2 regions of the Streptomyces sp. DS1-CR2 genome follow, and region 2 is predicted to be linked to the other one. Evidence: riboswitches for the same ligand, from Rfam matches in the RefSeq annotation. Region 2 holds a riboswitch; the other holds the start of a gene.
What was found. A riboswitch is a leader RNA that binds a small molecule or an ion and turns the genes downstream of it on or off. The one in region 2 is predicted to bind cyclic di-AMP.

Region 1: linked by a shared signal. The riboswitch ahead of ACY0PA_RS25715 (C40 family peptidase) and the one ahead of ACY0PA_RS20905 (M23 family metallopeptidase) in region 2 are both predicted to bind cyclic di-AMP.

Annotation. Positions count from the first base shown of each region.
Region 1 is NZ_CM147085.1:5,330,273-5,345,851, forward strand. Features, by position in the region: gene ACY0PA_RS25660 (class II aldolase/adducin family protein) at 1-91, shown strand, start outside; gene ACY0PA_RS25665 (hypothetical protein) at 370-1,635, shown strand; gene ACY0PA_RS25670 (DoxX family protein) at 1,761-2,288, shown strand; gene ACY0PA_RS25675 (hypothetical protein) at 2,396-2,620, opposite strand; gene ACY0PA_RS25680 (PspC domain-containing protein) at 2,607-3,992, opposite strand; gene ACY0PA_RS25685 (ATP-binding protein) at 4,155-5,444, shown strand; gene ACY0PA_RS25690 (LuxR C-terminal-related transcriptional regulator) at 5,441-6,166, shown strand; gene ACY0PA_RS25695 (hypothetical protein) at 6,434-7,072, opposite strand; gene ACY0PA_RS25700 (C40 family peptidase) at 7,105-8,175, opposite strand; gene ACY0PA_RS25705 (hypothetical protein) at 8,468-8,821, shown strand; gene ACY0PA_RS25710 (tellurite resistance/C4-dicarboxylate transporter family protein) at 8,847-9,794, opposite strand; gene ACY0PA_RS25715 (C40 family peptidase) at 9,822-10,985, opposite strand; cyclic di-AMP (ydaO/yuaA leader) riboswitch at 10,994-11,143, opposite strand; gene pcrA (DNA helicase PcrA) at 11,411-13,921, shown strand; gene ACY0PA_RS25725 (M23 family metallopeptidase) at 14,004-15,579, opposite strand, start outside.
Region 2 is NZ_CM147085.1:4,346,663-4,362,241, forward strand. Features, by position in the region: gene lhgO (L-2-hydroxyglutarate oxidase) at 1-1,147, shown strand, start outside; gene trmB (tRNA (guanosine(46)-N7)-methyltransferase TrmB) at 1,204-2,082, shown strand; gene ACY0PA_RS20895 (PrsW family intramembrane metalloprotease) at 2,126-3,487, shown strand; gene ACY0PA_RS20900 (aldo/keto reductase) at 3,495-4,439, opposite strand; gene ACY0PA_RS20905 (M23 family metallopeptidase) at 4,551-5,606, opposite strand; cyclic di-AMP (ydaO/yuaA leader) riboswitch at 5,618-5,763, opposite strand; gene ACY0PA_RS20910 (PP2C family protein-serine/threonine phosphatase) at 6,023-7,129, opposite strand; tRNA gene ACY0PA_RS20915 (tRNA-Met) at 7,329-7,402, shown strand; gene ACY0PA_RS20920 (alpha/beta fold hydrolase) at 7,628-8,455, opposite strand; gene ACY0PA_RS20925 (GlxA family transcriptional regulator) at 8,526-9,557, shown strand; gene ACY0PA_RS20930 (peroxiredoxin-like family protein) at 9,500-10,156, opposite strand; gene ACY0PA_RS20935 (TetR family transcriptional regulator C-terminal domain-containing protein) at 10,087-10,320, shown strand; partial or broken gene ACY0PA_RS20940 (hypothetical protein) at 10,370-10,900, opposite strand; tRNA gene ACY0PA_RS20945 (tRNA-Lys) at 11,083-11,155, opposite strand; gene ACY0PA_RS20950 (amino acid permease) at 11,277-12,821, opposite strand; gene ACY0PA_RS20955 (DEAD/DEAH box helicase) at 12,997-15,267, opposite strand; gene ACY0PA_RS20960 (hypothetical protein) at 15,500-15,579, opposite strand, start outside.

The DNA.
Region 1 (15,579 bases), 980 kb from region 2:
GGACCAGCTGGGCGGCGACCTGGTGGCGTGGATCAACCTTCAGCCCCTGTGGCAGGAGATCAGCAGCGCGGAGCCGGATCTGCTGTCCTGAGCGGAGGGCCGGTGTCGTCTTGAGCCGGGGCGGTGCCGTCTCGCGCCGGGGCAGCGGTGCCTTGAGCGGGGGCAGCGGTGCCTTGAGCCGGGGCCGTCGCGCTTGAGCCGGGGCTGTGGCCTCGGGGGTCAACGCCGGCGTTCACTGTTCACCCTCTCTGACCGGACCTGGCGGCCCTGGACGGCGTGGCGTACGGCACAATTCCCATTCATTACACGGAAGTTGACGCGAGGCCGTTCGGGTCGGGCGGGCTCCGGATGGGAAGGCGGGCGTACCGGGTGGCGGTCCAGGAAGCGCGAGAGGGAACGCACAGCGGGGGCTGCACCTGCGGCGACTGCCCGCACGGAGCGCGCGAAGGGCACCGCAGGGCCGTGGCCGCGTTCCTCGCGAAACGGGACGAACTGGCGGCCGGGCAGGGGCTGCCCGCTGCCGTCGCGCACTCGGCGGGCGCATCCCGCCAGTGGGTCTCGGACGAGCTGACCCAGTCCGCGCGGGGCATGGCCGATCGCGGGCGCGCCGAGGGCGACGCGTGGCTCGCCGGGCTGTGGCCGCGCACGGTCGCCGTGGTGTGGGGCGGGTGCGCGCTGCTCCTGATCGTGCAGGCGCTCACGGCGATCGGCGCGGGCTGGACACCGGCGCGCACGGCGGGACTGCTCGCGGCGGTCGTCGTGGGCGGCCTCCTGACCGGCGCGGCCTACGTCCACCGGGCGGCCGGCGGGGTGCTCGCTCCGGTCGTCGGCGAGGACAACCGCCTGTCCACCTCCCGGGCCGTCGCCGCCTGCTGGGTCCTCGTCATGGTCTACGTGGTGCTCGTCCTGGCGGGCGAGCTGGCCGGCGCCTCCGGCCACCGCGAACGGGACGCGCTGATCTCCGGCCTTGAACTCGCCCGGGGCGCCGGGGTCGTGACCGTCCTGGCTGTCGTCTGCGGGGTCGCCGTTCTGGTGCGGCGGGTCGTGGGGGTGCGCGTGCTGGGCCAGCGCCTGCAGAAGGTGCGCGCGGACCGGCCGCGCGCCGCCGACCTCCTCACGGACGACTCCGGACGTGGCACCTTCGCCGACATCCAGTACGTGCTGATCTCGGCCGTCGCGCTCGTCTTCGTAGCGGTGCGCCTCGCCCGCCGCCCCGGACAGCTGCCCGATCTGCCGTGGGGCCTCGCCCTGCTGGTCCTGGTCTCGGCGGCCACCTACCTCGCGGCCAAGTACGCGGAGGGCGGCCGGCCCGTGATCCTTTCGGTCGTGCGGTCCCGTGAGGCCGGGGACCTGGATGCGCCGATCCGCACCGGCGACGACATCGAGATCCGCGGGGCCGGCTTCGTTCCGCCGGGCGCGGCCACCGCGGACCGGCTCTCCCGGATGATCGTCCGCATCGGTCCCGTGCACGTTCATGTGCCTCTCGTCCCGGTTCAGGGCGGTTTCATCAACCCCACCGACTCGACCCTGACGGTCCCGGTTCCCGTGGACGTCGAGCCGGGGCGGGTCGACGTCCAGGTCGTCACCGCGGCGGGCGTGGAGACGAACCGGTGCGCGATCGACGTTTCGGACTGAGCGCCCGCGTCCGGCCTGCGGCAATAGCTGAACGTTACTGAGCAGTCGCGCCCGCTCGTACGTATCGTCTAGTGACGGGCAATTCTGCGGGCACCGATGCGGGTGCGAGAGGCGGCGGACAGGCGATGACTCATGGCATGCGGACGGACATCCATACCGGTTATGTCAACGGCAGGGGCAGCTGGCGGGACAGCGCCCAACGGTTTGCACTCCTTCCCTTGCGGATCTTCCTCGGCGTCACCTTCATCTACGCAGGGCTCGACAAGCTGACCGACAGCGCCTTCTTCCACGCCACCGGATCGGGGTCGATCGGTGAGCAGATGCGCGGAGTGCGGGACATCTCCGCAATCCCCGCCTTGGTCGACCTGGCACTCAAGAGCCCGACCGGCTTCGGTTACGCGATCGCCTTCGGTGAACTGGCCGTCGGCATCGGCACGTTGATCGGTCTGCTCGCCCGGCTCGCCGCCGTGGGCGGCATGCTGATCTCGCTCAGCCTGTGGCTGACGGTGAGCTGGGCCACCGAGCCGTATTACCTCGGCAACGATCTTGCCTATCTGATGGCGTGGCTGCCGTTGGTGCTTGCGGGGGCTTCGGTGTTTTCGGTGGATGCGATGCTTGCGGCTCGGCGCCGGGCCCGGCGTGGGCTTGGCTGACGGGTTTCTCTGCGCGGCGGTGGCTTTGGGGCCCGTGTCGCGGTTTTGGCTGCTGGGCGTGCAGTTCCCCGCGCCCCCTGGCAGGCGCCCGTGCGCCGTTTCCGGACTTACGGGGAGCCGGAGTCCGTCGGGTGGGGTCTTTGGCGGCGGCGGATTGCGTAGGTTGCTGTGCCCGCTACTCCGGCCAGGACCAGGCCGGCCGTGACCAGGGGGATCACGGCGAACCACTCCACCTCCCAGCCGCCCAGCGCGGCGCCCAGGTAGAGGACTCCGGCCGTGGTCAGGAACAGGCCCGCGATCAGCTTTCCCGGCTGGAAGTCATGGCGTGGCACGGGCCACCTCCGCCTGTCCGACACCGACTTCGAGCCGCAGCTCGACCGTGCCGCCGGCCTTGCTGCCCACCGGTGGTGTGAGGGTCACCCTTTGCTCCTGTCTCGGACGGATGTCCACGTCCTGTGTCTTTTCGTCCGGCAGCCGGACGTCACCGACGCCCACCTCGGCCCGCAGCACGACCGTTGAGTCCTTCGGCACGATGACCTTGAGCTGCCCCGCCCCGACCTCCGCTCTCGTCGTCAGTGTCTTGCCCTTGCCGAGATCGATCCCGCTCAGATCGAGCGTGCCGACGCCCGTTCCCAGCTCGTATGTCGGCTCCACCTGGGCGACCGAGGCCGGGGACCAGTTGGTGCGCATCCAGTGGGTGGTGATGTTGGAGGGGAGCGCGGCCGACGCGGCGAGGAGGCCCGCCGTGATGACCGCGAGGATGATCGAGCCGGCGCCGGTCCGTCCGACGACTGCGCTGAGCGCGATGCCCAGACCGAAGACGACGAGCGCGCTCGCGAGACCGGCCTGGAGGGCCGTGCCGAGCGGGTGGCCGTCCCAGGTCGCCGCCGTGCCCGCGCAGCCCGCGGCCAGCGCGAGCAGGAACGTCCAGCCGCCGATCCAGCGCGGCCCGCGCTGCTTGGGTGCCCCGCCTTCCGGGCCGCGGACGTCAGGGCCCCAGGCCGTCCGGTGCCCGTGCGCCGTGGGCTCGTACCGGATGTCGACGCCGCTGTCGGGCCCCCAGAAGTACCCGGTCCCTCCGACGTGCGTGCCGTCCTTGACTATCGGGTCCCGCCACCAGGACGGCGCCCCGGCGACGGGCGGAGCCTGCGCCTCGGGCGGCGCGTCGGCCACGGTCTGCGCGGCCAGAGGGTCGGGGTCGGCCGCTCGTCGCTGCTGGGACCAGTACCCCGCGCCCGCGAGGAGCAGGGCGAGGACGGCGGCGAATGTGAGCACTCCGCCGTTGTTCAGCATGGAGAGGAAGAGCCCGCAGCCGACGAGCGCGAAGAGCACGGCCGTCAGCGCCGGGCCGTCCACGCGGCCGGAGAGGAGCTTGCGCGCCTCGTTCTCGTCCTCGTCGTCGTACGGGACGAAGAGCCAGGCGAAACCGTAGAAGATCAGGCCGAGCCCGCCCGTCGCGGCGAGCACGGCGAGGCCGATCCGGAAGATCACCGGATCCATGTCGCAGTGCCGGCCGAGTCCCGCGCACACTCCGCCCAGCGTCCCGTGCCGCCGGTCGCGCCGGAACTTGCTCGGCGGCGCGGGGACGCCGGGCTCCAGTCCCGGTGCGGGCGGCGCGGACGCACCGCCGGAGCCGCGCCCGGGCACCGCGTCCTGCGGCTGCCCGGCCTGCGCTCCCGTCGAGGCGTGCTGGTGATCTGTCATGCGTCCATCGTGACGGGCCGAGGTCCGCCGCGGCAGTCGGGACGACCCTGGACCAACCCTGATATTGCCCCTGACGGCGCTCGGGGCCGGGCCGGAGATCAGGGGAGTATCCGGGCTGAACCCTGATGCCCGGGGTCCGCCCCACGTGTGACCATCAATGGCATGCCGGAAGCCGCAGCACCACCCATTGACGTCCCGCGGCCGCCGCGCAAGCTCTACCGCTCCAGCGACGGGCGCTGGCTCGGCGGAGTGGCGCGGGGGCTCGCCGGGCATCTCGGCCTGCCCGTGATCTGGGTGCGGCTCGTCTTCGTGGGCCTGTTCATGGCGGACGGCCTCGGCGCTCTCCTGTACGCGGCGTTCTGGTTCTTCGTCCCGCTCGGCGTCGGAGGCGTGGGCAGCGAGCGGACCCCCGCCTTCACCACGGAGACGGCTACGGACGGGCGGCGCAGACTCGTCGCCCGCAAGCCGGACAAGGGGCAGATCGTCGCCCTGCTCCTCATGGTCGTCGTGTCGATGGTGTTCGTCGGCAATGTGAATCTGGCGGGGAACGCGAAGGCGTATCTGTGGCCGACGCTCCTCGTCGGTGCGGGCGTGGCCCTCGTCTGGCGACAGGCGGACAATGCGCGCCGGGCCCGCTGGATGGAGGCCGGCCGCCGCAAGCGGACGCTGAATCTGGCGCGGGCCGCGGCGGGTGTCGTACTCGTCGGGGCCGGTGTCACCGGGATCTTCGTGCTCCAGGGGTCGGCCGAACACCTCGGCTCCATCCTTCAGGCCGCCCTCGCCGTCCTCGTCGGCATCGCTCTCCTCGCCGGCCCCTATCTCGTGCGCATGACGCAGGATCTCTCCGAGGAGCGCCTCATGCGGATCCGCGCGCAGGAGCGTGCGGAGGTCGCGGCCCATGTCCACGACTCGGTCCTGCACACCCTCACGCTGATCCAGCGGAACGCGGAGAGCGCGAGCGAGGTGCGGCGCCTGGCCCGCGCACAGGAGCGAGACCTGCGGGCCTGGCTCTACAGACCGCAGGGGAACGGGAAGGACGAGGCACAGGAGCCCGGCACGGTCGCGGAGGCGGTCAAGCGCAGCGCGGCCGAGGTCGAGGACAAGCACGGGGTGCCCCTCGAGGTGGTGGTGGTCGGCGACTGCCCGCTCGACGACGGTCTCGCGGCACAGATGCAGGCTGCGCGGGAAGCGATGGTGAATGCCGCCAAGTACGGTGGCGAGGGCGGTGCGGTCCAGGTCTACGCCGAGGTCGAGGAGGAGACGGTGTTCGTGTCCGTACGCGACCGGGGCCCTGGTTTCGACCTCGACTCGATTCCCGCGGACCGGATGGGCGTACGAGAATCGATCATCGGCCGGATGGAGCGCAACGGCGGCACGGCGCGGCTGCGCGCGGTGCCGGACGGCGGCACGGAGGTCGAACTGACCATGAAGAGGGCGGAGAAGACCCCATGAGTGACGAGCAGGTCAAGCCGGACGCGACCGCGGCGGGCGAGCCGGAGACGGAGCCGGTCGGCCGTCACGCACGCGTGGTCCTTGTCGACGACCACCGGATGTTCCGCACCGGCGTCCAGGCGGAGATCGGCCGCACGGAGACGACGGGCGTCGAGGTGGTCGGCGAGGCCGCGGACGTGGACCAGGCGGTCACGGTCATCACGGCCACGCGCCCCGAGGTCGTCCTCCTCGACGTGCACCTTCCCGGTGGCGGCGGCGTCGAAGTCCTGCGCCGCTGCGCCCCGTTGATGGCGGCGGCCGACAACCCGGTCCGCTTCCTGGCCCTTTCCGTGTCGGACGCCGCGGAGGACGTCATCGGCGTCATCCGCGGTGGCGCCCGCGGGTACGTCACCAAGACGATCACCGGCACGGACCTGGTCGACTCGATCTTCCGCGTCCAGGACGGCGACGCGGTCTTCTCGCCGCGTCTGGCGGGCTTCGTCCTCGACGCGTTCGCGTCCACGGACGCCCCGCCGGTCGACGAGGACCTCGACCGCCTCACGCAGCGCGAGCGCGAGGTCCTGCGCCTCATCGCCCGCGGCTACGCGTACAAGGAGATCGCCAAGCAGCTGTTCATCTCCGTCAAGACGGTCGAGTCCCATGTGTCGGCGGTCCTCAGAAAGCTCCAGCTGTCGAACCGCCACGAGCTGACGCGGTGGGCTACGGCGCGGCGCTTGGTGTGACGGGCGGTGACGACGCGTCTTCCGCAGTCCGCGCTGAGCAGCGGCACCATATTCCACCTCGTCGTTCTCGCGGCCGACGCGGCCGAATGGGGTGATCCGCTGGAGTGGCAGGTGCTGCGCTACCAGCGCATTCAGGGCCGCGGCCGGCTGCGGCGGTGCCACTCTTCTTGCCGACGAGGTGGCGAGTACTACCGCGACCGCGGTCGCGGTGAGGGCCACAGCACGCGCCCCGCCCGGGACAGTCCACAGCGCCGCGCGAGCTCGCTGTCAGAGGTGCGCGCCGCCCCGCGCCGGCGCCGGACTCAGCCTCCGCACCACCCAGCGGTAGTGGCCCAGCGCCTTCTTCGCGCCGATGAGACCCGTGAGCCAGAGAATCACGCCCGCGCCCATGCCGAAGGCGACATCCACGTAGGTGTCCCGCCCCGGCTCGGCGTACGCGGCAGCGCTGAGGGATGCCCATAGGCCGAGCGCGCACACCACGAGGGACGACAGGCACCAGGTGAGGCTGGTGCCTGGGGAGCGCAGCCGGGCGTCGGTCGCCGGATGGGTGTCCAACGCGAGCCAGGCGTCTGTGAGTTCGCGTATCTTCCGGTCGCGGCGCAGGCCGAGGACGACGCCGATGACCGCGGGGACGAGGGCCGCCAGGCCGAGGATCGCGAAGACGGGGCCCATGACGAAGACCAGGGGATCCTTGTCCTCGAACAGCTGGTTCACCAGGGACAGCAGGGCCCAGCCGAGCAGCGCGCCCGCCCCGCACAGCCACAGCAGCAGGAGCCGGTGCACCCCGAGGTGCGACCTGCGCAGCTCGTCGAGGGCCATGCCGCGGTCGGTGAGCAGCGTCTGGTGGTCCGGCCACGTACGGAGATGGGCAGGGGGCGCAGGCGGCGGCAGCGCACGGCTAGGCATGAGCCTGACATTACCGGCAGCATCGCACCGGCTCACGCCACCCGCGTAGCCCCCGCGAACGGTATCTCGTCGATCGGGGCGATGCGGACCGGGGCGCTCGGGTTCGGGGCGTGGATCATCTTGCCGTCGCCGATGTAGAGACCGACGTGGCTGATGCCCGAGTAGAAGAACACCAGGTCGCCCGGCTGCAGTTGGGAGCGTGGGATGCGAGGGCCCGCGTTGATCTGGGAGTACGTGGTGCGCGGCAGGGAGATGCCCGCCGAGCGGTACGCGGCCTGGGTGAGGCCGGAGCAGTCGAAGGCGTTCGGGCCCGTGGCGCCCCACACATAGGGGCTGCCGAGGGCGCTGTAGGCGTAGGCGATGGCCGCCGCCGTGCGGGAGTCCGGGGCCTTGGGCAGGGCGCCGGACGGCACCTCGCGGGAGGAGTCCGAGCGGGAGGCGCGGCCGGCCGCGCCGCTGTCGCCGGCGCCTGCCCCGACGCCGGTGCGCTCGGCCGCAGGCAACTGGCCGAGCAGACGCTTCGCCTCGGCCAGCTTCCCGGTGACCGTCTTCTTCTGCTTCTTCAGCTCGCCCTGCCGCTTGCGCAGCTCGGCGAGCCGGCCGTCGGCCTCGGAGCGCAGCTGGTCGATCTGCCGGAGTTCGCGCTGCACGCGCCCGACCGCGGAGGCCTGCCGGGTGCCGAGCCGGTCGGCGAGCGCCGCGTTGTCGAGGTACCGGGCGGGGTCGGAGGACAGGACGAGCTGGACCGCCGGGTCGAGGGCGCCGGTGCGGTACTGCGCGGCGGCGGCCGAACCGAGCGCCTCGCGCTGGGTGTTGAGCCGGTCCGTCCTGCGGGCCGCCTCGTCCCGCAGGGAGCCGAGCTTCTTCTCGGCCTTGTCCGCCTTCTCCTTGGCGCCGTTGTACTTCTCGGTGGCCTTCTCGGCCTGCTGGTAGAGCTGGTCGACCTTCGCCTTCACCTGGCTCGGGGTGAGCCGGGGATCCGCGTGCGCCGCGCCGTCCAGGGCGGTGGCGGTCGCCGCGGAGGCGAGAGCGAGGGTCGCCGCGGTGCGGGCCGTGGGGCCGGTGAGCGAGCGCTGTCGGGGCTTGCGGTGCGCTGCCGACACGAGGGGCACGTCCTTCCGGTACGTACTGCTTACGCGTCCGGCGGCGGCCCGCACAGGGGAAGCGGGCCGCCGCCGGACCTTTCTCGGCGGTAGGTGCCCGACTGCGCCCGTGAGCGGGGCGGGGGTGGGAAGCCGGTCACCTGAGGAAGGACGCTAAACCTGGCCGTCACGGGTTGGTGATGGATTGTCCGCAACTGGTCCTTGTGTTCTGGGTGTGACCGTATGTGACCGGCGCGGGACCGGTGCGGGCCGGTTCAAGGAGGCAGTGAGGCCCCGGCTAGGCTCGCCGGTCATGGACGTACTCATCCACCTCTTCGTCGGCCTGCACATCATCGGCATCGCCTCGCTCCTCGGTGGGTTCCTCACCCAGATGAAGGCGATGGGCAAGGGAACGGCCCGGTTCGTCCCGGCGATGCTGCACGGCGCGCTGACCATGCTGGTCACGGGTGTCGTCCTGGTGGGCCTGAACCAGGCGGACGACAACACCGTCAACAACATCAAGATCGGCGTGAAGCTCGCGCTGCTGATCGTGATCCTCGGCCTCGTGTACGTGAAGCGGGACGACGAGAAGGTGGACAAGGGGCTGTTCGGCCTCGTCGGCCTCCTGACCACCGCGAACATCTTCATCGCGGTCCTCTGGACCTGAGCCGTCACGGTCGTCCAGATCTGAGTCAGGCGGGTGTTCGGGACCTGAACGTCCCGAACAGGGTGGCGAGCCACGCGGCCACCGCGATCCACACCAGTACTTGCCCCGGCCCCTTGAGCCAGGGCACATCGGCGGCGGCGCTCACGGACAGTGCCGCCGCCGCCGTCATTCCCATCGGGAAGACCGTCGACCAGCGCCGCACGTCGTAACGTGGCCTGGACCACCGCACCTCCGCCAGCGCCAGCACGATGTACCAGGTCACATCGAGCGCGAGCAGCAGGAAGCTCATGGTGCGCAGGACGTCTGTGTCGTCCCTGTTCCACAGACCCGTCGCGACGAGCTTCGACGCGGCGAGTGCGGAGATGGCGAGCGCGCCGCCCGCGACCCAGTGGTCCCCGGCGCCGGAGGCCACCTCGCGCAGGTCGAAGTGGAGCAGCGCGAAGCAGTACAGGATGATCCCGCCCCAGAAGAGCACCATCCCGGTGAACGCGAGCCAGTGCGCGCCGACCGCGGGCGCGAGCGTCGCCGCCAGGACGACGAGGCCCTGCGTCGCGACACAGCCGAGGAACACGGCCCCCGGCATCCGCGGCTTCCAGTGCCGTGCGACGTTGATCAGGAGCACCGGCCAGACGAGCGCGGACAAGGCGAGGAGCGCCTCGGCCAGGGTCTGCCAGCCGAACATGGAGATCCGGGTGCCGAGGACGGCCGTCGCCGCGACCGCGGTGAGCGCGGCCGGGGTGTCCGCTTCGGATTCCCAGCGGTCGCGCTCCCGCACCAGTCGTTTCGCGAAGTCCGCCGCGAGGACGAGCCAGAGGGCGGCGGCGAGCACCAGCATGATGCCGCTCAGCACCGAGTAACCGGTCAGTCGCAGGCCGACCGAGATGATGCCGGTGGCCATGACGGCGGCGCCGGCGGCCGGCGGGAGCTGGGACCACGTGGGTCCGGGACGTGGGGTTGCGTTCGGGCCGCGCACCGCCCGAACGTAACCCCACGAAGGCGGTCAGGCCGGGCGCACCACGCTGTGGATCGGCATGTAGTAGATCGACTCGACGCGGACGTTCGCGCCCGGCTTCGGCGCGTGGATCATCTTGCCGTCGCCTATGTAGATGCCGACGTGGCTGATGTCGTCGTAGAAGAAAACCAGGTCACCGGGCTGGGCGTTGGCCGTGGTGACGGTCGTGCCGACCTTGACCTGGTCCCAGGTCGTGCGCGGCAGCGTGATGCCGGCCGCCTTCCACGCGGCCTGCGTGAGGCCCGAGCAGTCGTACGAGTCCGGGCCCGTGGCGCCCCACACGTACGGCTTGCCCATCTGTGACTCGGCGAAGTCGATGACCTTCGCGGCCTTGGTGGCGTAACCGCCGCTGGTGCCCCCGGAGCCCGTACCCGTACCCGAACCGGTGCCGGTGCCCGGGTTCTCCTGCTGGCGCGCCTCCTCGGCCGCCTTGCGCTTGGCCTCCGCCTCGGCCTGCTGACGAGCCAGCTCCTCCGCCTTCTTCCTGGCGGCCTCCTGCTTCTTCTTCTCGATCGCCGCGAGCCGCGCCTTCTCCTCGGCGGTCAGCTTCGACAGGAGTTCGCGGGCGTCACCGAGCTTCTGCTGGACGTCCCTCTTCGTGCTCTTGAGCGTGGCCTGCGAAGTGGTCAGCGTCTCCAGGCTCTTGGCCGCCTCCGTGCGCTTCTTCGTGGTGGCGGCCTGCTCGGTCTGGTAGTCGTCGACGGCCTTCTTCTGGCGGCTCGTGAGCCGGCTCATCAGCTGGTCCTGGTCGAAGTAGTCCTGCGCGTCGTCGGCGAGGAGCAGCGTCGCGGTGTCGGAGACGGCGCCCGTGCGGTACTGGGCCGCGGCGAAGGTGCCGAGCTCCTGGCGGGCCTTGTTGAGCTTCTCGGTGCGCTGCGCGACGTCGTCGAGCAGGTCGCCGACGCGCTTCTGCTGCTTGGTGGTGCGCTCCTTGGCCGCGTTGTACTTCTCCGTGGCCACGCCCGCCTGGTGGTAGAGGGTGTCGACCTTCTTCTGGACCTCTTCCAGGCTCGGCTTCGGCGGCGCGGAGGGGGCGGCGTTCGCGGTCTGCGAGAGCAGGGCGATGGAGGTGAGGGCCGCCGTGGTGATGCCGACGACGGGGGCCGTGCGGGGGCCGGCTGTTCTGGTGCGCGGCTTGCGGTGCGACGCCAAGGGTCGCGTCTCCTTCCCATGACCGCCTACCGGGTTAGCTGTCGGGTTCGGGCGGAGATTCGGAAGGCTGCCCTACGGCCGTGCCCTGACGGGTCGTCGGCCGATTCACCCCAAAGGTCGTGGGTCCCCGGTTCCATGCCTCTCGGCGTACTGAACTCAGCGGGGGCGACCCGCTCGCGGCGCGGTTGCCGGCGGGGGGACGGGCGGCCCGCGGAGCACGGTAGCCAACTCGTGTGGCTGCTGTGAAGGTTGATGTTCGATATGCCCGATACATTTTCGTGACCTTCGGCAATCTTGTTCGCGACCTCCGGTAATCCTCACTGGGGGTAATTACTGCGCTACAAGAGGTGGCTGGGGCCGCGAAGTCGGGGGAAGTTTCCGGGACGGCCGTGGGTGTCAGTGGGGCGGCCTAGACTCGTAGAGCGATGAGCAGCCTCTTTGACGACAGCTTCCTGGCGGACCTCACGGCTTCGAAGGCCAGTGAGGAGCATGCCCCGCCGCCGCCCGAGGACGACACGGCTCCGGAGCACGTTCCGGACGACCTGTTCGACGGGAAGTTCGACGTGCCCCCGGCCAGGGACGAGTACTACCGGGACGGCGCCCCACGCCCGGCGCTCGACCCGGCGGCGCTCCTCGACGGGCTGAACGAGAACCAGAAGGCGGCCGTCGTCCACGGCGGCTCCCCGCTGCTCATCGTGGCGGGCGCGGGGTCCGGCAAGACCCGTGTGCTCACGCACCGCATCGCGTACCTCCTCGGCGAGCGCGGTGTGCACCCCGGCCAGATCCTCGCGATCACGTTCACGAACAAGGCCGCGGGCGAGATGAAGGAGCGCGTCGAGTCCCTCGTCGGCCCGCGGGCGAACGCGATGTGGGTGTCGACGTTCCACAGCGCCTGCGTCCGCATCCTGCGCCGCGAGTCGAAGAAGCTCGGCTTCACGTCGTCGTTCTCGATCTACGACGCCGCCGACTCCAAGCGACTCATGGCCCTGGTCTGCCGTGACCTCGACCTGGACCCGAAGAAGTTCCCGCCGAAGTCCTTCAGCGCCAAGATCTCGAACCTGAAGAACGAGCTGATCGACGAGGAGGACTTCGCAGCTCAGGCCGCCGACGGCTTCGAGAAGACCCTCGCCCAGGCCTACGCGATGTACCAGTCCCGCCTCCGCGAGGCGAACGCTCTGGACTTCGACGACCTGATCATGACGACGGTGCATCTCCTGCGCGCCTTCCCGGACGTCGCCGAGCACTACCGCCGCCGCTTCCGCCACGTCCTGGTCGACGAGTACCAGGACACGAACCACGCGCAGTACGCGCTGGTCAGGGAGCTGGTGGGGTCGGCCGACAGCGGCCGCGGGGAGGACGAGCCGCCTCGCGCGGACGACCTCCCGCCGGCCGAGCTGTGCGTCGTGGGTGACGCCGATCAGTCGATCTACGCGTTCCGCGGAGCCACCATCCGGAACATCCTCCAGTTCGAGGAGGACTACCCCGACGCGACAACGATCCTGCTGGAGCAGAACTACCGCTCGACGCAGACCATCCTCTCCGCGGCCAACGCGGTCATCGAGCGCAACGAATCCCGCCGCCCCAAGAACCTGTGGACGAATGCGGGCGCGGGCGCGCAGATCACCGGCTACGTCGCGGACACCGAGCACGACGAGGCGCAGTTCGTCGCCGACGAGATCGACCGGCTCACGGACGCGCGCGACGCGAAGGCCGGCGACGTCGCCATCTTCTACCGGACGAACGCGCAGTCCCGTGTCTTCGAAGAGATCTTCATCCGCGTCGGCCTGCCCTACAAGGTCGTCGGCGGAGTCCGCTTCTACGAGCGCAAGGAGGTCAGGGACGTCCTGGCCTATCTGCGGGTGCTCGCCAACCCCGAGGACTCCGTCCCCCTGCGCCGCATTCTCAATGTGCCCAAGCGCGGCATCGGCGACCGTGCCGAAGCGATGATCGACGCGCTTTCCCAGCGCGAGAAGATCTCCTTCCCACAGGCGCTGCGCCGCGTCGACGAGGCGTACGGCATGGCGGCCCGCTCGACGAACGCGGTGAAGCGGTTCAACACGCTGATGGAGGACCTCCGCACGATCGTCGAGTCGGGCGCGGGCCCGGCCACGGTCCTGGAGGCCGTGCTCGAACGGACCGGCTACCTGGCCGAGTTGCAGTCGTCGACGGACCCGCAGGACGAGACGCGCATCGAGAACCTTCAGGAACTCGCGGCCGTGGCCCTGGAGTTCGAGCAGGAGAGCGCGACGGCGGAAGGCGCGGCCGAGGGTGCGGGCGAGGCGAGCGTCGGTACGCTCTCCGAGTTCCTGGAGCGGGTCGCGCTCGTCGCCGACTCCGACCAGATCCCGGACGAGGAGGACGACGGCTCCGGCGTCATCACGCTGATGACCCTGCACACGGCCAAGGGCCTCGAGTTCCCGGTCGTCTTCCTGACCGGCATGGAGGACGGCGTCTTCCCGCACATGCGCTCCCTCGGCCAGGTCAAGGAGCTGGAGGAGGAGCGCCGCCTCGCCTACGTCGGCATCACGCGCGCGCGTGAGCGCCTGTATCTGACGCGCTCCACCCTGCGCAGCGCCTGGGGCCAGCCCTCGTACAACCCGCCGTCGCGCTTCCTGGAGGAGATCCCGGACACGCATCTGGAGTGGAAGCGGACCGGCGCCATGGCGCCCGCCAAGTCGGCGGGTCCGACGAGCGGGATCGCCGCGTCCCTCTCGTCGTCGCGCTCACGCTCGACACCGGCGTTCGCCACGCGCCGGGCGACGGAGAAGCCGGTCGTCGCGCTCTCCGTGGGAGACCGGGTCACGCACGACCAGTTCGGCCTCGGCACGGTCGTCGGAGTCAAGGGCACAGGGGCGAACGCGGAGGCGACCGTCGACTTCGGAGAGCCCAAGCCGAAGCGCCTGCTGCTGCGGTACGCGCCGGTGGAGAAGCTGTAGCTCTGTAGGCCGGTGGAAAAGCTGTAGCTCTGTAGGCCTGTGGGGAAACTGCAGGAGGCTGCCGCCGGGAGGCTCGGCCCTGCTACGTCGGGTCGAGCCCGTGGCTGCGGAGCCACGGGAGCGGGTCGACGGCCGAGCCGCCGCCGGGACGCACCTCGAAGTGCAGGTGCGGACCGGTGGAGTTGCCGGAGTTCCCGGAGTGCGCGATGAGGTCGCCGGCCTTGACCGGTCCGCTCATGACGGCGTGGCTGGAGAGGTGGCAGTACCAGGTCTCCGTGCCGTCCTTCGCCGTCAGGATCGCCATGTTCCCGTACGCGCTGTTCCACTGTGTGCGGATGGTGCCGTCGGTCGCGGCCATCACCGGGGTCCCGTACGAGACGGGGAAGTCGATGCCGGTGTGTACGGACATCCAGTTGATACCGGCCTGCCCGTAATACGCGCTCAGCCCGCGCTGCTTGACCGGGAGGACGAACTTGGGCCGCAGCCGCTCCTTGCGCGCCGCTTCCTCCGCCGCCTGCTTCCGCTCGGCCTGCTGCTTGGCCCTGAGGTCGATACGTTCCTGGGTGCGGCTCGCCCGGTCGGCGAAGTCGCCGGCGTCCGCGGAGAGGTCCGCGAGCTGGGTGTCGAGCTTGTTGTTGGCGACGGAGGGCTTCACGGCGGTCGCGTCCGGTGCCGAGGCCGCCGTCGTGTCCTTGCCGGCGTCGCCGCCGAGCCCGCCGACGGAGGCCGCGGCTACTCCCGCGACACCCATCACGCACACCGAGGGCACCGCGACGGTGAGCAGCGCGGAGCGCTTGGCGGGGGAGCGGCGGCGGGAGCGGGCGCGCTGGGCCGGGGTGACCGGGGCGGGCCGCTCGTCGCGGGCGACGGTTTCCTCGACGTCGTCGAGGCCTTCGCTGTAGCTGTCGTGGTGATCGTCGTTGTGGCTCAACTCCGGCTCGGGGGCGTCGGGTTGGCCGTGGCCGTGCCGTGCGTCGAGGTCGTTGTCGTCGCCTTCGGCGCCCGCGGAGTTCCACGCGGTGGCGTCGTACGCGCCGGTGTCGAAGGTGTGCGCTTCGAAGGTCTGTGTTGCGAAGGGCTGGGCCTCGAACGCCTGCGTCTCATAGGCCTGAGCATCGAACGCCTGGGTCTCGAAGCCCTGCGCGTCGAAGGTTCCGGTCTCGTAAGTCCCGGTCTCGAAGGCCGCCGGCGCCTGGAAGGTCTGCGTGGCGAACGCGTCCTGCGTGGTGAATCCCTGCGCCTGCGCCCCGAAGGCGTTCGCGTCCCACTGCCCGGTCTGGCCGGCCCACGCGCTGTTGTCCCACTGGCCGGAATGGTCCGGTCCGGACTGGGCCGGAATACCGCCGAGTTGATCGTGAGCGGCGGCCCCCCAGACAGCGGTGGTGTCGTAGCTGCCGGTGCCGTACGCGGTGGCGTGGTGCTGCGCCGCGTACGGGTCGTGGTGCTGGGGGTCCTGCGTCGTCAGTGTCTGGTGCGCGCCGGTCGCCCACTGGCCGCTGTCGTACGAGCCGGTGCTCTGCGCGCCGGGAAGGTCCCCGAAGAGGGGGTCGGCCGCGAAACCGCCGGTGGCGTGGCCGTCGTAACCGGTGTAGTCGCCGTACTGCGCGCTCTGCTGGTCATACGGAGCGTAGGGCGCATAGTCGGCGTCCTGAGCCGGG
Region 2 (15,579 bases):
GGCGTACGCCCTCACGCGCGCGGTGCCGGGCACCCGGGTGACCGTCCTGGAGAAGGAGCACGGCCCCGCCAGACACCAGACGGGGCGTAACAGCGGGGTCATCCACAGCGGTGTGTACTACCGCCCCGGCTCGCTCAAGGCCCGCTTCGCGGTGCGGGGCGCGGCCGAGATGGTCAAGTTCTGCGCGGAGTACGGCGTCGCGCACGCGGTCACCGGCAAGCTGATCGTGGCCACCGAGCGCGACGAGCTGCCCCGCCTGCACGCCCTGGTCCAGCGCGGCCGGGAGAACGGGATTCCGGTGCGGGAGCTCGGCCCCGCCCAGATCGGCGAGTACGAGCCGTATGTACGCGGCCTCGCCGCGATCCACGTGGGCACGACGGGCGTCGCCGACTACGCCTCCGTGGCCCGGCATCTGGCCGAGGCCTCGGGCGCGGACATCCGGTACGGCGCGGAGGTGGTGCAGATCGACCGCCGCGCGGAGCGTGGTGTCGCGGTGCGCACGGCCGCCGGGGACGTCGTCCGCGGGCGCGCCCTGGTGAACTGCGCGGGGCTGCACTGCGACCGGATCGCCCGGCTCGCGGGGGACGACCCCGGCATGCGGATCGTCCCCTTCCGGGGTGAGTACTTCGAGCTGGCCCGCCCCGAGCTGGTGCGCGGCCTGGTCTATCCGGTGCCGGACCCGGCGTTCCCCTTCCTCGGCGTCCATCTCACGCGCGGCATCGACAAGAGCGTGCACGTCGGTCCGAACGCGGTGCCCGCGCTGGCCCTCGAGGGCTACGACTGGTCGACGGTCAGACCGCGCGAGCTCGGCGCCACACTGGCCTGGCCCGGCTCCTGGCGGATAGCGCGCCGGCACTGGCGGTACGGGGCCGGGGAGCTGCGCCGCTCGGTGTCCCGGGACGCGTTCACGGCAGCGGTGCGCAGGCTGCTGCCCGCGGTGACCGCGGACGACCTGGTGCCCGCGCCCGCCGGCGTCCGGGCGCAGGCGGTCCTGCGGGACGGGACCCTGGTCGACGACTTCCTGATCCGCGAGGCCCCGCGCACGGTGCATGTGCTGAACGCGCCGTCTCCCGCGGCGACGGCCTCGCTCCCGATCGGCCGCGAGGTCGCCCGGCGGGCCCTGGCCGCGCTCAAGACCTCACCTTGAGCCCCGCCCGGATCCGGCGTCTCGACCTGAGTTCCGGCGTCTAAAATCGACTTACTGTGTCTGAGTCACCCCACACTCCCGAAGCCCGCACCCCCGAAGCCCGCACCCCCGAAGCCCGCACCCCCGAAGCCGCCGGTCCCGAGGCCCCCGGTCCACAAGCCCCGGCTCCTGCACGCACCAAGGGCGAGCCGCGCTTTCCCGACGGGCCCGCGCCCGACCCCGCCGGTTCGCACTTCGAGCGGCGCATCCGCAGCTTCCAGCCCCGCCGCAGCCGCGTCACGGCGGGCCAGGCGGACGCCCTCCAGCGGCTGTGGCCCGCGTGGGGCCTCGACATCGACGGGCAGCGCGTCCTCGACCTCGACGAGCTGTTCGACGGCAGGAAGCGCGTCGTCCTGGAGATCGGCTTCGGCATGGGCGAGGCGACGGCGCAGATGGCCGCCGACGACCCCGACACCGGCATCCTCGCGGTCGACGTGCACACCCCGGGCCAGGGCAACCTCCTGGGCCTCGCCGAGCGGAACGGCCTGACGAACGTACGGGTGGCCAACGGCGACGCGATCATCCTGCTCCGCGAGATGCTCCCCGCCGCCTCCCTCGACGGGCTGCGCGTCTACTTCCCCGACCCCTGGCCCAAGAAGCGCCACCACAAGCGGCGCCTGATCCAGCCGGAGTTCCTCACCCTCGCCGCGGTCCCCCTCAAGCCGGGCGCCCTGGTGCACTGCGCGACCGACTGGGAGCCGTACGCCGAGCAGATGCTCGAAGTCCTGACCGAGCACCCGGACTACGAGAACACGCAGGCCGACGGCGGATACGCGCCCCGGCCCGCGTTCCGCCCCCTCACGCGCTTCGAGGGCCAGGGCCTGGACAAGGGCCATGTGGTCCACGACCTGCTCTTCCTGCGCGCCGAGCACGCACCGGCCACCGCCGCGGACTGACACCCCGTCGCGGCCGGGGCCGTCCCTCGTTAGGGTCAACGCTGTGGCGACCTATCCCTCGTATCCGAATGCGTTTCCGCACGCGCAGCCCGGAGCAGGCGCTCCGGGGCCCGGCACGCTGCGGCATCCGCGCTGGTGGGAGCGGAAGGCCGTGCACGCCTGGGCGCTCGTCTCGCTCCTGACGCTCTCCGGCCTGGTGATCCTCGCCCTCGTGCGGGAACAGACCGGCACCAAGGGGTTCCTGGTCGGGCTCTGCCTCGCGGTCCTGCCCGTCCCGCTGCTGATAGCCGCGTTCCGCTGGCTGGACCGGGTCGCGCCCGGGCCCTGGCGGAACCTGCTGTTCTCCTTCGCCTGGGGCGCCTGCGCCGCCGCGCTCATCGCGATCGTCGCCAACAGCTTCGCGACCCACTGGATCGCCACGAACTCGGCCGACCCCGCGAACGCCGACACCCTCGGCGCGACGGTCATAGCGCCCATCGTCGAGGAGTCCGCGAAGGCCTGCGCCGTCCTGCTCATCTTCCTGTTCCGCAGACGGGACTTCACCGGGATCGTCGACGGCGTGGTGATCGCCGGCGTCACCGCCACCGGCTTCGCGTTCACCGAGAACATCCTCTATCTGGGCAACGCCTTCGGCACCGACCAGCTCAACAGCGGCACCGGCATCGCCTCGGTGACCGCCGCCACCTTCTTCGTACGCATCGTCATGTCGCCGTTCGCGCACCCTCTGTTCACGGTGCTCACCGGCATCGGCTTCGGCGTCGCGGCCTGGACCGCGCCCGACCGCGGGCCGGTGCGGCGCGTGTTCCTGCCCCTCGCCGGGCTGCTGCTCGCGATGGGCATGCACGCCACGTGGAACGGCTCGTCGGCGTTCGGCCGGTTCGGATTCTTCGGGGTCTACGCGCTGTTCATGATGCCCGCGTTCGGGCTGCTGACCTGGCTCGCGATCGGAACCCGCCAGCGCGAACTGCGCACGGTGCGCTCCGAGCTGCCCGCGTACGCGGCGGCCGGCTGGGTCGGACCGGCCGAGCCGTTCGCCCTCGGCTCGATGCGCGCCCGCCGCCTGGCCCGCGAGTTCGCGCAGCACCACGGCGGCAAGGAGACGGCCAGGGCCGTCGCCCAGTACCAGCAGTACGCGACCTCACTCGCGCTCCTGCGCCACCGCGGGCGGCGCGGCCGGGCCGGGGCGGACTATGTCGTACGGGAGCGGGAGCTGCTCGACGAGCTGTGGGCGCGGCGCCACGCGGCCCGCCCCGCCCTCGCCTACGCGTCCCGCGCCACCGCGCCGCCCGTGTGGGTGCCGCCGATGTACGCGGGGCCGGTGCACGCGGGGCCGGTGCACGCGGGGCCCGGCGCCCAGTTCCCCGCGCACAGCGCCCACAACGCGTACAACCCGTACCGCTACTGAGAACGCCTCAGGCGGACGCCTCCGTGAGCTTCGAGAGCTCCGCGTCCGTCAGCTCCAGGTCGGCCATGGCCACCAGCGCCGGCAGCTGCTCCACGGTGCGGGCGGACGCGATCGGTGCGGCCACCGTCGGGCGGGACGCGAGCCAGGCGAGGGCGACCGTCGCGACCTGGGCGCCGTGCGCCTGCGCCACCTCGTCGAGGGCCTTGAGGACGCGCACACCGCGCTCGGTCTGCAGGTGCTGACCCGCGCCCGCGGCCCGCGGGCTGTCGACCTCGGTGCCCGGCCGGTACTTGCCCGTCAGGAACCCGGACGCCAGGGCGTAGTACGGGACGGCGGCGAGGCCGCCGCGGGAGGCCACCTCCTGGAGCCCGCCCTCGTAGGTGTCGCGCGAGACGAGGTTGTAGTGCGGCTGGAGCGCCGCGTAGCGGGCGAGGCCCTCGCGGTCGGAGAAGTCCAGCGACTCCTGGAGGCGCTCCGGGGTCAGGTTCGACGCGGCGATGGCGCGCACCTTCCCGGACTTCACCAGCTCGTCGAGGGCGGTGATGATCTCCTCGACCGGCACGGACGGGTCGTCGAAGTGCGTGTAGTAGAGGTCGATGTAGTCCGTGCCGAGGCGGCGCAGGGACTCGTCTGCGGCGGACTTGATGGTGTTCGCGGACAGGCCCTTGAAGTCGGGGTGGGAGCCGACCTTGGTGGCGATGACGACATCGGAGCGGTTGCCGCGCGCGGCAAGCCACTTGCCGATGACGGTCTCGGACTCGCCGCCCTTGTTGCCCGGAACCCACGACGAGTACGCGTCGGCCGTGTCGACGAAGTTGCCGCCGGCGGCGACGTACGCGTCGAGCACGGCGAAGGACTGCGCCTCGTCGGCGGTCCAGCCGAACACGTTGCCGCCGAGGGAGAGCGGGAACACCTCGAGGTCTGACGAGCCAAGCTTGCGAAGAGAAGTCATGGCTTGTTTTAACACCGATACGAAGCAAGATATTCCGGGCATGGCCGACCGGCAGCCCTGACGTCGGGGGGTTGCCGTCAGGACCGCCGGGGTTCGGAGAGTGACGAGCCTTTAGATGGTCAGACCGTTGGTGCGCAGCCACGGCGCGGGGTCGACCCCGGTCGCCTGGCCGCCGGGGTGGACCTCCAGGTGGAGGTGCGGCCCGGTCACGTTGCCGGTGGCGCCGACGCGGCCGATGACGTCGCCGCTGGTCACCTTCTGGCCGGCGCTGACGTTGAGGGACGACTGGTGGCAGTACCAGAGCTCGGTGCCGTCCGGCAGCTCGAGGACGGTGCGGTAGCCGTACGCGCCCGCCCAGCCGGCCTCCTTGACGGTGCCGGAGTGGATCGCCTTCAGCGGCGTACCCGTGGGAGCGGCGAAGTCGAGACCCGTGTGGTAGCCGGAGGACCACATCGAGCCGGGCTGACCGAAGGTGCCGGTGATCGTGTAGGAGGCGACCGGCAGCGTGAAGCTCTTGGCGAGCTCGGCGAGGCGCTCGGCCTCGGCCTTCTTCTTCGCGGCCTCCTCCGCCGCCTTCTTGTCGGCGGCGGCCTTGGCCTGGGCGGCGTCCTGCTCCTTGGCCGCGTCCTCGGCGGCCTTCTTCGCGGCGGCCTCCTCGGCGGCCGCGGCCTCGGCGTCGGCGGCCTGGTTCTGCTGCTGCTCGGCCTGCTGCATGATGCGGGCGCGCAGGGCCTCACCCGCGGTCGCGCCCTGCTCGGCGTCCGCGGTCGTGATGCCGGCGCCGGTCAGCGGGGTCGCGTCGCCGCCGGACGAGTCGTCATCTGCGGAGGCATCGGATATCAGCGCGCCCACGCCGGGCAGCGACTTGGCGTCGGGCAGCGAGTCCTTGACGGCGGAGAGGTCGGGCATCGAGATGTGTACGGGGGGCTTGCCGCCCTGCGCGGTGGCGATGCCGCCCGCGCCGACGGCCGCGATCACGCCGACCCCGAGAACTGTGGAGCTGCGCGCGAGACCGCCGCGCTGCTTGGCTACGCGGTGCCTGCCGCGTACGGGGCGGACGGACTCCTCGGTGGGATTCCACTCGTCCCAGGTCTGCTCGTCCGCTTCGCCGAACTCTTCGTCGATCGGCGCGTAGGAGAACTCTGGGGCAGGCCGGTTGGACGCCACTGGGGCGCGCTCCTTTCCTTCCTTCTCGCCTACCGGGTTAGCTGACGGGTTCGGAGCAGGAAGGTCTCCTACCGACGCCTTCCGCGAGGAAAGACGTCCGATTCACCCCAAGTTGGTGGTTCCCCGGCTCCCTTGCGGGATTAGGCGCGTGCGCACGGAGCCATCTCTTGTGACGGCTGGGACGACCGCGCTGCGTTATCGAACGTTAATAGACACCGGGGCCCGATTCCAAGCCGTTCCGACTGATCGTTAACGCCTTTGGCCTGGACTTATCGGGGCACGAGCGGGCGGAATCGGGCGAGTTGACCGGCCGTCGGAGCGGGCCGCCCATCTGACGGTTTGTCAAATGTTATGCGCAGCGACGTCATTCGACTACGGAAGGTGAAGACGGCGCTCACGGCTGCTTCACTGCTGCTTCACGGCCGCCTCACCGCGAGCAGCGCCATGTCGTCCGTCGTGCCGCCCCCGGTATGCCGGCGGACCTCGGCGGTGAGCGCGGCAAGCAGCGGATCGGGCCCCGAGAACATCCGCCCCGCGAGCCGGGCCGCCGGGTCGTAGAAGGTGCCCTCCGCGTCGCGCGCCTCCGAGAGGCCGTCGGTGTAGAGCAGCAGCGTCGCCCCGGACGGGAACTCCGTCTCGGACGCCCGGTCGGGCCAGCTGCCGAGGCCACCCATCCCGAGCGGCAGCGCGGGCTCCGGCGGCGACAGGACCTTGAGCGCCCCGTCGCCGCCCAGGATCAGGGGTTCCGGATGGCCGCGGTTGATGACCCGTACGAGGCCGTTGCCGTGCGGGATCTCGGCGAGCACGGCCGTGGTGAAACCCTCGAACTCGTCGAGGCCGTTGCGCCGCAGCCCCTCCCGCGCGAGCGCCCGCTCCAGGCGCTGCGCGACCGCCTCCAGGGTCGCCTCCTGTTCGGCCGCCTCCCGGAAGGCGCCGATGACGACGGCCACGGCGGACACCGCGCCCATGCCCTTCCCGCGTACGTCTCCCACGACGAGCCGCACCCCGTGCGGGGTGTCCTGCACCGCGTACAGGTCGCCCCCGATGAAGGCCCCCGCCTGGGCCGCCTCGTAGCGGGCCGCGATCTCCAGGCCGCCGATGCGCTCCGCGGGCTCGGGCAGGACGGCGCGCTGGGCCGCCTCGGCGATCTGGCGCACGGAGGTGAGCTGCTCACTGCCCCGCCGCACGACGCGGTTCATGACACAGGCGAGGACGGCGACGGTGGCGACCGTGACGAGTTCGGTGACGGCGTCGGTGTCGTAACTGCGGGTGTATCTGAGATGCACCCCGAGTACGACGGCGACGGTCGCGAGGCCGGTCAGCAAGGTGCCGCGGGGCGAGAAGAACGGGGCGGCGACCAGCGGGGCGGCGGTGAAGAGGGGCACGCCGGTGAACGTCGACGGCGTGACGTAGTCATAGATCGCCCCGACCACGATGAGCAGCACGACCAGCAGCCGCACGAAGAACCGCGCGCGGGACAGGCCCGGCTCCGCCTCTGACCTGTGTCCTCCTCGCTGCCCCACCGCTCGTCTCCCGCCACCGTCCGCGTCGGTCCCGCGCCTGCGCACGCCGTCGGGCCCCACCCCAGGGTTCCCCCGGAAAAGGCGGCGGGCGACCTGGCGGGACCGACCGGGTGAAAGGGGCCCGAGGCGGCGGATCGCGGAACGCCGGGCAACCGATTCGCGTTCTGTCGCCGCAATGGCGTAGAGTCGTGTTTACCGACGCGGGGTGGAGCAGCTCGGTAGCTCGCTGGGCTCATAACCCAGAGGTCGCAGGTTCAAATCCTGTCCCCGCTACTGAAGACCGAAGGCCCGTAACCATTGGTTCCGGGCCTTCGGTGTATCCGGTCGCGTGGAGTGGAAGGGGCTTCGGGAGCAAGTCGGCTCCCCAATGGCTCCCAGCGTTCTTGCGTCGGCTCGAACCGGCATGCTCCGCGGTCGGAGAGGGCCGGGCGATTGACGCCAGTTCGACGGTGGCAGTTCTGGCCCATCGGCCTCGAAGCCGGGCGGGCCGTAATGTCTCTACGCTGTGAAGAAGTCGCCGAGCGCGTGGCCGATCCGGCCGGGCGCGTTCTCCGTGGGGATGTGATCCGCATGGGGGATACGGATGAGCGTGGTGTTCGGGATCTCCGAGGCGAACCGCTCGGCGAACTCCACCGTCTCGTGGAGGTCGTCCTCGCCCCAGATGAGCAACTTGGGTGTGGTGGACCGCCGCAGCGCGGGGACGAGTTCAAGGGTGTAGCGGTTGTCGGCCGCACCTGCCAGGGCCATCCAGGAGCGGCGAACCCGCGCATCGGTCCACGGGTCCACGTAGTCCGCGATCAACGGTTCGGTGGCGACACCGGCCAGCACTCTTGCCACCGCCTGCCGGCGGTTGTCGAGCACGCCTTCGGCCGTGTCCGCGCCCCGGAAGCTGGCCACATGGGGTGCCGGCCAGGAGTCGTAGAGGACCGAGTTGACCAAGGCAAGGCGGGACACCTCGAAGCGGTCGTGGGCGAGGATGTGCTGGGCGATGGCGCCGCCGATGTCATGGGCCCCCACCGCGATCGGTCCGGAGAGCTGCAGCGCGGACGCGAACCGCGTCACCCAGTCCGCGAGGGCCGGGACCGTGGCCGTTTCCGGGGTGAGCTCGCCTCCTGAGCGCCCCAGTCCGAGGAGATCGACCGCGATCGGCCGTAGCCCGGCGTCGGCGAGGTGGTCCAGCACGGGGAGCCAGACCCGGCTCCAGTACGTTCCGTGCAGCAGCAGCACCGGCCGGCCGTCCTGCCGCCCGGCGGTCAGGTAGCTGGCCGTTTGGCCGTCGACCTGGACTGCGCTCCTGACCACTGTCGTTTCGGTGGTTTCACTCATGGGACCACTGTGACCGGAGTAGATCTCCCTGCCGAGAGTCCTAAAAGACACCTGGGGGTACATTCTTGCCATGAGTCTTCACCGGGTGGTGGCCCTGCTCAATCCGCCGCAGTCGCCTTTCGAGCTCGGCTGCGCTGCCGAGGTCTTCGGCACCGTCCTGCCGGATGTTCCTGCCCGCTACAGCTTCCGGATCTGTGCCGAGAACCCCGGACCGCTGCGGACCACCATCGGTTACCCGATGCTCGTCGACGCGGGCCTTTCGGCCCTGGAGGAGGCAGACACCGTGGTCGTCCCCGGCTGGCAGCCACCCAGCGCGCCGGTGCCGCCGACCGTCATCGCGGCGCTGCGGGCCGCCCACCGACGTGGCGCCAGGATCGTCGCCATCTGTACAGGGGCGTTCGTCCTCGCCCGGGCCGGACTGCTCGACGGCCGCCGCGCCAGCACCCACTGGCGCCACGCGGACCGGCTCGCCGCCACCTTCCCCCAGATCGAGGTGGACCCTGACGTGCTCTACGTGGACCACGGCGACGTGGCCACCAGCGCCGGAACCGGCGCGGGCATCGACCTCTGCCTTCACCTGGTGCGCTGCGACCACGGCGCCGCCTACGCCGCGCAGATCGCCCGGAACATGGTCCTGCCTCCACACCGGGAGGGCAGCCAACTCCAGTACGCCGCACAGCCTGCCCCGGCGAGGGCGGACGAGTCACTGGCGCCGCTGCTTGAGTGGGCCACGTCCCACCTCGACTCTCCGCTGACCCTGGACCGGCTCGCCGAACGAGCCGGGCTGTCCACCCGGACCCTCGCCCGGCGCTTCACCGAACAACTCGGCGTCAGCCCGGGGCAGTGGCTGTTGCGCCAACGCCTCGACGCGGCACGGGTGTTGCTGGAGCAGACCGACCTGCCGGTCGAAGCCGTCGCCACCCGTGTCGGACTCACCTCGGCAGTCAACCTGCGCCGCCGCTTCCAGGCGCATCTGGGCACCACACCCGGCGCTTACCGGCGCACCTTCAGCCAAACTCGGGTGGCTGCTCGACGGACGGCGCCTCAGCGCAGGGCGTCAAGCGCGGCGATGATGTCGGCCGGTTCGGCGCGCTTGGTGTAGTCGGTGTCAGCGAACGCCCAGCGGACGGTGCCGGTCTGGTCGATGACGTATGTCGCGGGGAGCGGGAGGGTGCGCGGGTGGCCGCCGTTGACGCGGTGGAGGTCGAAGCCGAGCTTGTCGTAGACGGCGGCGAGGTCGTCCGGCAGGTCGAAGGCGAGGCCGTACGCCTTGGCGGTTTCGGATCCGACGTCGCTGAAGACGGTGAAGTCCAGGGCGTGCTTCTCGGTCAGGGACAGTGACTCGTCGGGGATCTGCGGGGATACGGCGACGAGTCGGGCGCCCCGATCGATGATGGCGGTGTGCTGCTGCTGGAGGGAGCGCAGCGCGATGTTGCAGTACGGGCACCAGGCGCCACGGTAGAAGGTGAGCACGACCGGGCCTTGGGCGAGGAGCCGGTCAAGGGTGATGGTCTCGCCGGTCGCGCAGGGCAGCGTGAAACGCGGGGCCTGCGCGCCGGCGGCGAGCGCGCGGTCGGCCTGGCCGGACGAGGCGAGTTCGGAACCGGCCCGCTGCATGCGACGACCCGGAGGTGCGGGCCGTCCTCGACCGGCACCACCAGGGGCTGTGCGACGCGCTGCGCTCCGCGCTCGAAACGGCAAGAAAGGACGGGCAGTTGGCAGCTTCCGCCGATCCGGCCTCGGCGGCTGAGCTGCTCGCGCTGCTCGCGTACGGGGTGAACGTGCGGTCGCGGGCGGGCGGCGACGCACGTTCCCTGAGCCGCACCGTCGATGTGGCTCTCGACTCGCTCCGGGCCCCGGACTGAGAGCGCTTCTTTATGGCCGCGCAGGTCAGACACCCCATGTCTTTCGGTGTCAAGCGGCGAGGGTGTGGACGTTCCGCCGCCAGGCCAGCGACACGTAGACCAGCGTGACGATTACCTTGCGACGCTGGTAGATCGCGAGAGTGGACCGCAGCGACGTGATCGTCTTGCGGGTGCGGTCGGAGGTCATGCCCGCCATGAGCAGCAGGGCTTGTGACCAAGCGGCGACGGCGTCGTCGGCGCGGGCCTGGGCGGCGAGGCTGTCGCCGAGGTCGGCGTAGGTCAGGGCGTGGACGCGCTTGTACTTCACGGGGCCCCAGCGGACCAGGGCATCGCGGTGCTGCTGTTGGGTGCCGACGTGATCGGCGAGGTCGGTCAGGGTGCGGGCGGTGTGGCTGGCCACGGTGCCGGCGGCCGGGCCGCTGACGCGGGAGTAGCCGGGCTGGGGGCCGTCGTCGCGCAGGAGGGCGTCTTCGGCGGCTAGCAGGACGCGTGCGGCTGCCGGTTTCTCGTCGGTGGCGGCGTATGCGCGGGCGTGAGCGATGTGGAGCAGTGCCTCGGTCTGGCCGTCGATGTGTCCGACCGATGGCGTCGATGACCTCGCGCAGGCGGGTGTTGGGGGCTCTCTGCGCTGCCACGATCGCTTCCAGTCCGCTCACGCATCGCTCACGCAAGCCCCCGAAAACGAAGCGGCGCCCGAGCCAGCCGAAGCCGACCCGGACGCCGCCTAGCAGGTCAGAGGGGGTTTCCCTCGCCTACTTCTCGTAGACCCTGTGGGACTCGAACCCACAACCAATGGATTAAAAGTCCACTGCTCTGCCAATTGAGCTAAGGGTCCACACGCCGGCCCGCGCCGACGCATCCCCGAGCATAGCCCGCCGGGGCCGGGAGGCCGATCGGGTATCGGCCTCCACGGCCTGTCGGATGTCACACGGGCGGCCGGAAGGCACGTCCACCGCTCACGGATCGACCGGTTCCGGCGCTCCCACGCGCCCCGCCTCACGCGCGACGGTCCGCGCGTGCTCCGGGTTGAGGAACCAGTGCCGGGCCGACACCAGCCACCACACGCCCGCGAACCCGAGGACCACAAGGACCGCGATCGGGGCGTAGTTGAACGTCTCCCATGTGACCGGCGAGACCTGCGGCAGCATGAAGAGGACCGTGATGACGGCGACCCACACCACCGCCACGATCCCGATCGGCCGCGACCAGCTGCCCAGGTGCCAGGGCCCGCGCTGGAAGTCGTCGCCCTTGCGCAGCCGCAGCAGGGTCGGGACGACGTACGCGATGTAGAGCCCGATGACGGCGATCGAGGTCACGGCCGCGTACGCCGTGACGTTGATGAGGTACGGCAGTCCGAGCACGAGCGCGCCGAGCGCCGCCAGCCACACGGCGGCGACGGGGGTACGGGTGCGCGGGCTGACGGTGTGCCAGATATGCGAGTACGGCAGCGCGCCGTCACGCGAAAAGGCGTAGATCATGCGGCTGTTGGCGGTGACGGAGGCCATGCCGCAGAAGAGCTGCGCGCCGATGACGACGAGCAGCAGCAGCTTCCCGGCGGTCGCCCCGAGCGCGTCGAGCAGGATCTGCGCGGGCGGCGCGCCCGTGGCCGAGCCGAGGGCGCCCTGGTACGACTGGATGGCGAAGGTGAAGCCGAGGAGCAGCACGAACCCGGCGATCCAGGACGTCCAGATGGACCGCACGATGCCCTTCGGCCCCGCGGTGGACGCGTCGTGGGTCTCCTCGGTCATGTGCGCGGAGGCGTCGTAGCCGGTGAAGGTGTACTGGGCCATCAGCAGTCCGATCAGGACGACGTAGAACCCGCTGCCCCAGCCGGTGTTGTTGACGAACTTCGTGAAGACGAAGGACGCGGACTGGTGGCTGTCCGGCGCGAAGGCGAGGGCGCCGACGATGACGGCGACGCCGACGACGTGCCACCAGACGCTGACGCTGTTGAGCAGCCCGACGATGCGCACACCGAAGGTGTTGAGGAGTCCGTGCAGCACGAGGATCGCCGCGAACAGCAGGATCGTCCGCCCCGGCGTCACCTCGAAGCCGAACTGGAGGTTCAGATACGCGCCGAGGAAGGACGCGGCGCCGAAGTCGATTCCGGCGGTCACCGCGACCTGGCCGAGGACGTTGAACCAGCCCGTGAACCACGCCCAGGCGGCGGCCGTCCGCGCGGGTGCGAGCCGGTGCGCCCAGAAGTAGAGGCCGGCGGAGGTCGGGTACGCGGAACAGATCTCCGCCATCGCGAGCCCGACGAACAGCGTCATGAGGCCGACCCCGACCCACCCCCAGGTGATCAGGGCGGGGCCGCCGGTGTTCATCCCGAACAGATACATCGTCAGGCACCCGGAGAGCACCGAGATGATCGTGAAGGAGACGGCGTAGTTGGAGAACGCCGACATCCTCCGGGCGAGGACCTGCGTGTAGCCGAGCTGGGCGAGACGTTCCTCGTCGGTCGATGGCGGCGGTTGCTGCGCCGCTGGATCACTTGTCATGCCCCCAGCGATTCCCGTACCGGGGGCAGGGCATGCGCGGGCGTTGGCCAAAAAATGCCTGCGGGTGAACGGCGGTACAGGAGCGCGAAAAGAAAGAAGGGCCCGGGAGACGTGATCGTCTTCCGGGCCCTTCTCAGGTCAGGCAGCAGTCAGGCCGTCAGGCCCTTCAGCCGTTTCAGCCGTTGCGCTTCCAGCGCGGCTTCTCGTCGCGGCGGAAGGAGGAACCGCCGGTCGAGCCGGAGCCCGCACCGCGGTGGTCGTCACGGCGGCCCTGCGGACGGTCGTGGCCACCGGAGCGGAAGCCGCCGCCGGCGGGACGGTCGTCACGACGGTCGCGGTTGAACGGACGGTCGCTGCCGCGGTGGCCGCCGGAGGGGCGGTCGTCACGGCGGAAGCCGCCACCCGAGGGGCGCTCGTCACGACGGTCGCGGTTGAAGCCGCCACCGGAGGGACGGTCGTCGCGACGGTCACGGTTGAAGCCGCCGGACGGACGGTCGTTGTCGCGGCGGAAGCCGCCGCCCGAGGGGCGCTCGTCACGACGGTCACGGTTGAAACCGCCACCCGACGGACGGTCGTCACGACGGAAGCCGCCACCCGAGGGACGCTCGTCACGACGGTCACGGTTGAAACCGCCACCCGACGGACGGTCGTCACGACGGAAGCCGCCACCCGAGGGACGCTCGTCACGACGGTCACGGTTGAAACCGCCACCCGACGGACGGTCGTCACGACGGAAGCCACCACGGTCGTTGTCACGGCGGTCACGGTTGAAGCCACCCGACGGACGGTCGTCGCGACGGTCGCGCTTCTCGTAGTTGCCCCGCTCGTCACGGCGCTGCGGGCGCTGCTCGTACGAGGACGAACGCTCCTGGCGCTCGGCCGGCGCGGCAGCCTGCTCCGGGACGGTCGCCTCGGCGGCCTTCTCGGCAGCGGCGGCGACGGCGGCGGCGACACCCTCGGCGTCCTCGCCGCGCTCACGGGCGGCACGCGCGGTGAGGCGGTCGGCCTCCTCGCGCAGCTCGCCGGCGCGACGCGTGGCCCGCTCCAGCTCCTTGGTGAGGGAGGTGACCTCACGCTCGGCCTGCTGCGCGGCGTTGCCCGCGGACTCGGCCTGGACCTCGGTCATGGACCGGGCACCGGTGATCTCGGCGACCTCCGGGTCGAAGGCCGCACCGCCCTGGATGATGTGGCGCGAGGCGTCGACGCCCGCGTCCTCCATGAGACGGAAGATCTGGCGGCGCTGGTGCGGCAGCGACAGGGAGACGACGACACCGGACTTGCCGGCACGCGCGGTACGGCCCGAGCGGTGCAGGTAGTCCTTGTGGTCACCGGCCGGGTCCACGTTCAGGACCAGGTCGATGCCGTCGACGTGGATACCGCGGGCGGCGACGTCGGTGGCGACGAGCGTGTTGACGTAGCCGTCCTTGAAGTCGGCGAGGACGCGGGTACGGGAACCCTGCGTCATGCCGCCGTGCAGCGCGTCGGCCTTCACGCCGGCGTCCTGGAGCTGCTCGGCGATGCGGTCGGCGCCCAGCTGGGTGCGGACGAAGATGATCGTGCGGCCCTTGCGGGAGGCGATCGCGGCGGTGACCGGCGCCTTGTCCTTGGGCTTCACGATCAGGATGTGGTGGGTCATGGTCGTGACGGCGCCCTGGGCGGCGTCGACCTCGTGCGTGACCGGGTTGGTCAGGTAGCGCTTGACCAGCGTGGAGATCTCGTTCTCCATCGTGGCCGAGAACAGCATGCGCTGGCCGTCGGACGGGACCTGGTCGAGCAGCTCGGTGACCTCGGGCAGGAAGCCCAGGTCGGACATCTGGTCGGCCTCGTCGAGAACGGCGATCTCGACGTTCGCGAGCGAGCAGGCGCCGCGGTTGATGATGTCGCGCAGACGGCCCGGGGTGGCGACGAGGACGTCGACGCCGCGCTCGAGGGCGTAGATCTGGTTGCCCATGGACGTACCGCCGCAGACGACCTTCATCTTCAGGCCGAGGACGTCGCCGTAGGGCTGGAGGGCGTCGGCGACCTGCATCGCCAGCTCGCGGGTCGGGGTCAGGATGACCGCGCGGGGCTTCTTCTTCTCGGTGTGACCGCCGGCGAGACGCGCCAGGGTCGGCAGGCCGAAGGAGAGGGTCTTGCCGGAGCCGGTGCGGCCACGGCCGAGGATGTCCTTGCCGGCCAGGGCGTCCGGGATGGTCGCGGCCTGGATCGGGAACGGCGCGGTCACGCCGTTCTGCGCGAGCTTGCGGACGATGCCCTCGGGCAGACCGAGGTCGCCGAAGGTCAGGGTGGGCTCGGCGGGGGTGTCGGTGTCGGCCTCGACCTCGGCGGAGGCGCTGTCAGCGGCCTCTCCGACGGCGACGGCCGTCACGTCCTCGTCGACGGCGAGAACCTGCACGGCCTCGTCGTTCTCGGGCATGACGGTGTGGTCAGAACTGGAAATGGACATGCGAAATGCGAAACCTTCCGGAGTCTCGGCACGCGCCCGTCAACTCCGTGAATTTCGCAATCGACCGCCTCAATGCGGTCCAGCCACGGCTGGGGAGAGAACGCGCCACGCGGCGCTCTCTTAACGGCGCCGGGCAAATGGGATCAAACGATCTACCACCATAGTCACCCACCACCCTCCAGCGCAAACCGATCCCCTGAGACCCCGCTCACACCCTCCCCCGAGGTCAGGCCTACGCAGGCGTGCCCGCCCGCGGCGCCGGCTCCCGGTCGGCCTGCACCCGGGCCGACGCCTGCTCGTGCGCCGACGACG